One region of the Micromonospora polyrhachis genome, then DNA from elsewhere that is predicted to be linked to it. Evidence: riboswitches for the same ligand, from Rfam matches in the RefSeq annotation. Region 1 holds a riboswitch; each other region holds the start of a gene.
The links. A riboswitch is a leader RNA that binds a small molecule or an ion and turns the genes downstream of it on or off. The one in region 1 is predicted to bind cyclic di-AMP.
Positions count from the first base shown of each region.

Region 1 (2,192 bases):
TACGGATGGTGGCGTAGACCTCGTCGGCGAAGGCCGCGGCGGCGTCGCTGGTCTCCGCGCCGGAGTACCGGGCCACCGCGCCGTACCAGGCCGCCGGGTCGCTCGCGCTTCCCGTCGGTCCGGTCAGGGCCTTCTGGTACGACGACAGCAGCGCCGCCCCGCCCCGGATGTTCGCCCGAGCGTCGGTACGCAGTGCCTCCGCCCCGGCCCCGGTGAGCGTGGCGGCGGTGCCCAGGGTGCGTAGGGCCGCGCTCTCTGGCGTGGCCACACTGGGGTGCTCGCGGGCGAGTGACCGGCGGGAGTCGTCGCCACGCGGGTCCTCCGCCGAGTCGTGGTGACCGCCGGAGGTGGGCAGGCTGGCCACGTGGGCGGCGTCGGTGAGGTGCATCGGGCCGTAGCCGCCGGCGGTGCTGGGGGTGCCGGCGTTGGTGTCCCAGCGGGACTGGAGATAGGAGACGCCCAGCAGGACGCTCTCCGGTACGCCGTAGTCGCTGGCGGCGGCGGTGTAGTCCTGTTGCCGGGAGTCGACCGTTGCGCTCGCGGTGGTCGGTACGGGCGTGGTGGCGGACGCCGACGCGGCGGGTACGAGCGTCGCCGCGCCGACCACCACGGTACTGAGCAGTATCCGGCTGCTCAGCGGTACTTTCGGACGGTGCATCGAACCTCCATTCGGGGGATGACTCATTGGTCACCCTCACTCGCCCGAGGGGGGTTCGTCAATGGCTTGCGGAATCGTTGATGGAGGTGAAAGATTTCTTCATGTCTGCCCTCAGTGGCCCACTCTCTGCAACCAATGGTTGTACGAAGCGAATTATCTTGCCGGTTCGGGTTGCGCCTGGTAGTGCACTTCCCTAGGTTGGGGACGGTCGAGACGAGGGCAGTTCGTCCATCCGGGGCGACGTCGGCTCGATACCGCCGAATCGTTCGCAAGATCGAACCGGGGACCCACATGATCCATCGGGGTGAATCCGCGATCCGCGGTAGGGCGCACATCTTCCCGCCCGAACCCGTCAGCTAACTCGGTAGGCGGTCAGGAAGAAGGAGTACGGACGCCGGTGGCACATCATGCCCCCCGGTTGCGCCCGGTCCGGTCGGTGCACGCCGACCGAGATACGGCGATACCGCCTACCCGTCGGTCCCGGTTCACCTCCACGCGATCCCGGTTCACCGCCACTCGGTCCTGGTACACCGCCACGCTCGCCGCGATTGCCAGCATCGCCGTCGTGCTCGTCGGCGCGACCCCGGCCCATGCCGAGCCGTCGGTGACCGAGATCGAGAACCAGATCGACAAGGCGTGGGCGAAGCTGGAACCGATCATCGAGAAGCACAACGCCACCCGACAGGACCTGGCCGGCAAGAAGAAGCAGGCCGACGCGCTGGGCAAGAAGATCCAGCCGCTGCAACGCCAGATCGACGAGGCGATGGGCAAGGTCGGGGCGCTCGCTGTCCAGGCGTACAAGGGCGACAACGCCTCCACGCTCAACGCCATCCTCACCACCGGCTCACCCACCACCCTCCTCGACCAGCTCGGTGTGCTCGACCAGTTCGCCCGCCAGCAGCAGCACGACATCCAGGCCGTGGTCGACCTGAAGAACAGGTACGCCGCGCAGAAGGGGCCGCTGGACGTGCTGGTCGCCCAGCTCACCCGCACCGAGGCCGAGTTGGCGGCGAAGAAGAAGGAGATCGACGCCGAGGTCACCCGGCTACAGAAGCTGCGCCTGGTGGCGTACGGCAACGGTGGCGGTGGCGTGCTCCGGCCGGCACCCTGCCCCGCGACCTACCCGGGTGGCTCGACCGGACAGGTGGTCAAGTTCGCCTGCGCCCAGATCGGGAAGCCCTACGTGTGGGGCTCGGCCGGACCCAACTCGTACGACTGTTCCGGCCTGACGCTGCGGGCCTGGCAGCAGGCGGGCGTATCGCTACCGCACAACGCGGCCCAGCAACGGGCGATGATGCCGCACGTGAGCCGTGCCGAGCTACGCCCAGGTGACCTGGTCTTCTACAACGGCCTCGCGCACGTCGGCCTCTACGTCGGCGACGGTTGGGTGGTGCATGCTCCCACCGCCGGTGACCAGGTCAGGATGCGCAAGGTCGACGGTGGTGTGCACAGCTACGGTCGCCCGGGCTGACGTCTTTGGTGTCAGGAAGGGCCCCTTCCTATCGCGTTTCGCATAGGAAGGGGCCGCCCAACA
Region 1 covers NZ_JACHJW010000001.1:3,366,126-3,368,317, forward strand. The annotation lists gene FHR38_RS14565 (N-acetylmuramoyl-L-alanine amidase) at 1-658, opposite strand, end outside; cyclic di-AMP (ydaO/yuaA leader) riboswitch at 904-1,043, shown strand; gene FHR38_RS14570 (C40 family peptidase) at 1,056-2,129, shown strand.

Region 2 (2,192 bases), 1.1 Mb from region 1:
CGGGAGGCCGGCACCCTGACCCGGGACACGCTGGTGGCCACCGTGATGAGCAACCTGGGCCTTCGGCTCGCGATGGCCGAGGCGGGCATCCGGCTGATCGAGACCAAGGTCGGCGACCGGTACGTACTGGAGGAGCTGCGGGCGTCCGGGCTGGCGCTCGGCGGCGAGCAGAGCGGGCATATCGTGCTGTCGGAGTACGCCACCACCGGCGACGGGGTGCTGACCGGCCTGCAACTGATGTCGCGGATGGCGGCGACGGGCCGATCGCTGGCGGATCTCGCCGCCGTGGTCGCGAAGCTGCCACAGGTGCTGATCAACGTTCCGGTCGGTGACCGGACCATCGGTGCCGGTGCTCCGGCAGTGCTCGCCGCGACAGCCGAGGCCGAGGCGGAACTGGGCGAGACCGGACGGGTGCTGCTGCGCCCGTCGGGCACCGAGCCGCTGGTCCGGGTGATGGTCGAGGCAGCCACACTGGAGTTCGCCGAGACGGTGGCGGAGCGGATTGCCGACGAGGTACGTCGAGCCAGCCCCGCCTCGGCATAGCGCGCCGGGCCGGGTAGCGCGTCTCCCCACTGCCGGGTTGGGAACGTCTGTCACTGCGCCAGTAGCAACAACCGTTCCCAAAACCCGCTCGCGTGGCAGGTTCCAGCGGAAACCGGTCGTGGGTGCCGGAGTTGGGGCCTAGTACACGGAATCATGCACGTGGTTTGTGTTGTCGCTGGACGGGTCGTCGCCGGCGCCGCTGTAGTAGTACCAACCCGCCGCCGACGTCCACACCTGGCGATGCCAGATGACATACAGCACGCCGAGCGTGTTGGCGTTGCGCACGAAGAACGCCGCGAGGTTGCCGCCGTAGACCTTGTCCTGACCCGTGGCGTCACCGCCGAACCCGTTGGCCCGGGCGGCGAAGTCGCACGTACGGCCCTTCGGGTGCTCATGGGACCCACCGGGGCCGGTAGCAGGAGTAATACCGCTTGAAGCCGGCGGCGTGCGCCTCCTTCATCGAGTGGATCATGCGCGGCGTGACGCAGCCCGTGGTGGTCGGGTCGTCGATGGTGCAGCTCTCCTTGGGCCCGCTGCCGTCCGCGTTGCGCGGTGCGGGCTTGGCCAGGGGCGAATTCGCGCTCATGTAGCCGGTGGCCTTGCCGCCGGCCTTGGCGAGCGCCGTCTCGGCGTCCTCCTTCTTGCCCATGATGTCGGCCCGGGCCGTCTGGGTGGCCACCTCGGCGTCGATCGACTTCTTCGCCGCGTCGGCGTCGGCCTTGAGCTTCTTGAGCCCGCCGAGCGTCTTGTCGTTGTACCGGTTGATCGTGTTCACCAGCATCGCCCGGCTCATGAGCCGCTCCGGGTCGGTGCTGTCGAGCAGGGCGGAGGCGGTGCGCAGGCCCCCCGCGCGGTACTCCGGGGCGGCCGTCGATCCAGTCGCGGTTGGCCTTTCGAGGGCCGTACCGAGCGTTATGTTCGCCGTGCTCCGGATGCCGCCTACCGAGTTGGCTGACGGGCTCGGGACGGAACAGCGCCCCTACCGTTGGTGCGGATTCACCCCGGTTGCCGCTGGCACCGAGGGATGCCGCGAGGCGGAGACCATGGTCGGACTACCGGCTGGTCACCGGTCGCGCATGTCCGAGAACGGGGTCGTCCGGTGGTGCAGCGTAGTTGCCCGACATCGTCGGCGGTGAATCGCATGGCAGCGGTCACCTTGTCGATCACCCGTCGCGTACATCCCATGGGAAATCCGATGAGCCCGGCGCGACGGACGCCTACGCTGCGTCCGCATGCGCCTGCTCCGCCGCAACCGGGACTTCCGTGTGTTGTTTCTCGCACGGTGCGTGTCCTTCGCCGGTGACTCGATCAGCATGATCGCGTTGCTGCTGCACGTCGCCGACTCGACCGGTCAGGGCCTCGCGGTCGCGGCGCTGCTGCTCGCCGGCGACTTCACACCGTCACTGCTCGCGCCGATCGCGGGGGCGCTCGCCGACCGGTTCGACCGGCGACGGCTGATGATCGTCTGTGAGCTCGTGCAGGGCGCGGTGGTCGCGATGATCGCGCTGTCCCTCCCCGCGCTGCCGCTGCTGCTGGTCCTGGTGGCGACCCGGGCCGTCGCCGGGCAGATCTTCCAGCCCGCCTCCCGGGCGGCGGTGCCGGCGCTGGTCCGGCGGGACGAACTCGAGGAGGCCAACGCCACCCTCGGC
Region 2 covers NZ_JACHJW010000001.1:2,280,009-2,282,200, reverse strand. The annotation lists gene glmM (phosphoglucosamine mutase) at 1-543, shown strand, start outside; gene FHR38_RS33750 (VldE C-terminal domain-containing protein) at 682-969, opposite strand; gene FHR38_RS09460 (hypothetical protein) at 935-1,336, opposite strand; cyclic di-AMP (ydaO/yuaA leader) riboswitch at 1,465-1,590, opposite strand; gene FHR38_RS09455 (MFS transporter) at 1,776-2,192, shown strand, end outside.
Region 2: another riboswitch for cyclic di-AMP. It lies ahead of FHR38_RS09460 (hypothetical protein); the one in region 1 lies ahead of FHR38_RS14570 (C40 family peptidase).

Region 3 (2,192 bases), 680 kb from region 1:
TCGACGGAGGGCCGGCGTACCCGGTGCTGACCGGGGACTACACGGTCGGCGCACGCTGGGAGTCCGTACCGGTGGAGGCGGGTCGACCGCTGGCCGCGCCGAAGCCGGTCTTCCGCAAGCTCGACCCGTCGATCGTCGAGGAGGAACTGGCCCGGCTCGGCGGCTGACGTCGGTCCCGATCGTGACATCGGTCCCGACCACGTCGAGGCGACCGACGACGAGCCCGATCACGACGGAAGCGGCCCGGTCCTGGAGCATCCAGGGCCGGGCCGCCTTCGTTCGTTCCGTCCCACCGTCGGCAGGGCAGCGGTCGCCGCGCCCGGCCGGGACTCAAAGCATCGACACGTGTACGTGGTCGGTGTGATCGCTCGCCCCACTGTACGAGCTCCAGCCGGTCGCCGGCATCCAGATCTGCTTGTACCAGATCACGTAGTAGATACCGAGGCGGTCGGCGTTACGGACCAGGAACGCGGTGAGGTTGTTGCCGTACATCCGCTGGTCCTGGTTCTGTGCGGAGACGAAGCCCCGGTTGATCAACGACCAGTCGCAGGCGCGGCCCTTCGGGTGCTCGTACGGGCCACCTGAGCGGTAGCAGCCCACGAACCGGTTGAACCCGGCCTTCTTGACCTCCTTGTACATGTGCATCGTGCGTGGCGTGATGCAGCCGGAGGTCGTCGGGTCGTCCTGGTTGCACGACTCGCTCGGCCAGTCGCCGCTGGCCGTACGCGGGGCGGCCTTGGCCACCGGCGAGGTCGCGGTGACGAACCCCTTGGTCAGGCTCATCCCGCCGACCAGGGCGAGCGCCTTCTCCGCTTCCTTCTTCTGCTTCGTCATGATGGTCAGCTGCTTGTTCTGCTCCAGGATCTCGGCGTCGAGCTGGGCCTTGGCGCGTTCGGCGATGTCCCGGGCCTCGGTGAGTTCGCGCAGCTTCCGGTCGTTGAGCCGGTTCAGCTCGTCCAGCCGGCTCGCCCGCTCGACGAACGAGTCGGGGCTGTCACTCTCCAGCAGTACGGCAATTGCGCCGATCTTGCCCTGGCGGTAGGACTGGGCCGCGATCTGAGCCACCTGCGGGGCGAGTAGGTCGAGCCGCTCCTGGGCCTTTTGGAGTTCGAGGTTGAGAGCCTGTTGCCGCCGCTTCGACTGATCCAGCTTGGCCTTCGCCTGAATGTAGCCCCGGTTGGTCGACTCGATCACGTCGCGGAGCAGCGGCGTCTCGGTCTCGTTGGGAGTCTCGTTGGGTTCTGCCCAGGCCCGCTCGGCGGGTGCCACCAGGGCCACGGCGGTGAGTAGCGCCAGGATCGTCGTCAGCCAACCGCGCAGGGGTGCGGTCAAGATACCTTCCTTCCGTCGGCCGCCGATCGGGTTAGCTGACGGGTTCGGGGCGGAAGTGGCCCCTACCGCTTACTGCGGATTCACCCCACGAACACGGTTCCCCGATTCGCCCGGTCAGGCGATTAGGCGGCAGCCTCGCCGGCACCCGATGACGTGCCTTCTGGCGATTGCCGCCAGCGAGCCTACCCGACACCCCGGCAGGCCATCTATTTCGCCGGCACCGGCGAGAAAAGCGTTATCAGCCAGCGCCTTTCGGTAACCGTCTCGCTCTGTGTCGGCCTGCTGACACATCGGTCTTTCGTAATGTCGGCGAATGTGTGAAGTGGACACACGGCATCGACGTTCCGTTCTCGATTGGCGGCAGGGGCCCGCTCCCGGCTGGTTGCGCCGGATGGCGTACCTGGATATGTGATGCTGACGGTGATGAGCGATCAAACCGAGTCCCGCCGCCAACGCGCCGCGCGCCGGGCGGGGGAGTTTCCGTCCCCACCCGAGCCGCTGCCCCGTACGGTGATCGACAGCCACACCCACCTGGACATCACCGTGGCCGAGGCCGGGGTGACCGGCGGCCCGGCCGGTGCCGGTGACCCGTTCGCGGCGGGATCGGGCGACCCGGTCGCCGCCATGATCGAGGTGGCCGCCGGGGTCGGGGTCGACCGACTGGTGCAGGTCGGGGTCGACGTGGCCTCGTCCCGCTGGGGGGCCGAGGTGGCCCGGCAACATCGAGCGGTGGTCGCCACCGTCGCGCTGCACCCCAACGAGGCACCCCGACTCGCCGACCTGGACGAGGCGCTGCGCCAGATCGAGGCGCTCGCCGCCGAGGAGCGGGTACGCGGTATCGGCGAGACCGGGATGGACTT
Region 3 covers NZ_JACHJW010000001.1:4,041,898-4,044,089, forward strand. The annotation lists gene metG (methionine--tRNA ligase) at 1-167, shown strand, start outside; gene FHR38_RS17755 (coiled-coil domain-containing protein) at 331-1,332, opposite strand; cyclic di-AMP (ydaO/yuaA leader) riboswitch at 1,337-1,471, opposite strand; gene FHR38_RS17760 (TatD family hydrolase) at 1,744-2,192, shown strand, end outside.
Region 3: another riboswitch for cyclic di-AMP. It lies ahead of FHR38_RS17755 (coiled-coil domain-containing protein); the one in region 1 lies ahead of FHR38_RS14570 (C40 family peptidase).

Region 4 (2,192 bases), 1.7 Mb from region 1:
CACCGGAACCGCCGCTGCGGTAGCAGGAGACGTACCGGGTGAAGCCGGCGGCCTTGGCCTGGTTCATGGCGTGCAGGGTGCGCGGCGTGATGCAGCCCGAGGTGGTGGGGTCGTTCACACTGCACGACTCGCGGGGCCAGGAGCCGTCGGAGTTGCGCGGTGCCGGCTTCGCCGTCGAGGTGTTGGAGCCGGTCACACCGGCACTGGGGGACCCGCTGCCGGCAACGGCCAGGGCGCGCTCGGCCTGCTGCTTGCGGCTGGCCATCACGGCGACCTGTTTGCGCTGTTCGCGGATCTCGTTGTCCAGCGCCGCCTTCGCCCGGCTCTCCCGCTCGCGGGTGTCGAGCAGGGCCCGGAGCTGCCGATCCTCGTTGCTGGCCACCACGCCGAGGGTGGCCGCGCGGTCCAGGAAGCCATCCGGGGAGTCGCTGTTGAGCAGTGCGGCCACCGTGCTGAGGCGACCGGTCCGGTAGGCGGCTCCGGCCAGTTCCCCCACGGTCGCGGTCCGGGCGGGGAGTTCGGCCTCGATGGCCGCGAGGTGTTCGGTGAGCTGCTTCTGTCGCTTGATGGAGTTGTCGAGGGCGGCCTTGGCATCCAGGTAGCCCTTCGAGGCCGCCTCAAGCTGTTGCCGCAGGCTGGGGCTGCCGCCCTCCGGGTCGGCGACGTCGGGAGCGGCGAGCAGCCCGGCGGCGGTGACCGGACCGGGTGCCCCGGCGGCCACCGGGGCTGCGCCCGCCGGTACGGCGACCGTCAGGCAGACCGTGATCGTGGCGGCCACCAGCGCCATCATGCGGGTGGCCGTTCGTCGTACGGGTGCCGGGAATGGCATGCAGTTGTCCTTCCGTCAGCCGCCGACCGGGTTAGCTGACGGGTTCGGGACGGAAGATCCCTACCGCTGACGCGGATGCACCCCAAGTGGTGGTTCCCCGGCTCGCGCGTGGCGATTAGGCGGCGGTCGCCACCGGCACCCGGTGGGGTGCCGCCTGGTGGTGACCTCGACCGAGCCTACCGGTAGTGCAGAGATAGATCATGACCGCACGCGGAAACTTAAGACGCCGCTAAATTCCGTCGCGTCGTATCCCGTCGCGTCGCGGCTGGTACACGCCACCCCGGTCGGGCTACCACCCGGTCGGGCTACCACCCGGTCGGTCCGCAGTTGCCGGGCTCCGTGCCCGGCTCGACCTGCAGGGTCGCGTGTTCGATGTGGAAGTCGTCGTGCAGGGCTACCCGTGCGGCGGCGAGCACCTGCCCCACCTCGGTGCCCGGCTCGATGGTGAGGTGCGCGGAGGCGACCTCCATTCCGGAGGTGAGCGTCCACACGTGCAGGTCGTGCACGTCGGCGACGCCGGGGACGGCGGAGAGTCGGGCCGCCACGGCGGGGACGTGTAGGTGCTCGGGTGCGGCCTGTACCAGGATGCGCACGGCCGCCCGGCCCAGCCGCCAGGTGCGCGGCAGGATGAAGACGCCGATGGCGACCGCGACCAGTGGATCGGCCCACCACCAGCCGGTGAGCGCGATCAGCCCGGCGGCGAGGATGACCCCGACCGAGCCGAGCAGGTCGCCGAGTACCTCCAGGTAGGCCCCGCGCAGGTTGATGCTCTCCTTGGCGCCGGAGCGCAGCAGGGCGAAGGCGACGATGTTGGCCAGCAGCCCGAGCACGGCCACGACGAACATCGGCCCGGCGAGCACGTGTGGCGGCTCGCCGAATCGGCGTACCGCCTCGACGAGGACGTAGATCGCAACGCCGAAGAGCAGCACCGCGTTGGCCAGCGCCGCGAGCACCTCCAGCCGGTAGAGGCCGAAGGTGCGTTGCGGGTCCCTGCTCGCCCGTCGGGTCGCGGTGATCGCGGCCAGGGCCATGGCGATCCCGAGTACGTCGGTGAACATGTGCCCGGCGTCGGAGAGCAGGGCCAGCGACCCGGTGGCCAGTGCGGCGACCGCCTCGACCACCATGAACGCGGCGAGCAGCGCGAACGCGGCCCAGAGTCGTCCCCGGTGCCGCTCCGCGGCGCGCATTACCTGCCCACCGTGGTCGTGTCCAGCCCCCATCGGCCTACCCTCCGTCGCTCCTGCGCGTCCGGCTCAAATTATGCTCACATCGCAATATGTGCAAGTGAAATGCTGGCCGGTGGGAGCGCAGAAGAGGACGAGCCGGGATGAAGCAGACGGAGGACGGGACAGGGAAGCGGTCA
Region 4 covers NZ_JACHJW010000001.1:5,106,610-5,108,801, forward strand. The annotation lists gene FHR38_RS22620 (coiled-coil domain-containing protein) at 1-829, opposite strand, end outside; cyclic di-AMP (ydaO/yuaA leader) riboswitch at 834-961, opposite strand; gene FHR38_RS22625 (cation diffusion facilitator family transporter) at 1,135-2,049, opposite strand.
Region 4: another riboswitch for cyclic di-AMP. It lies ahead of FHR38_RS22620 (coiled-coil domain-containing protein); the one in region 1 lies ahead of FHR38_RS14570 (C40 family peptidase).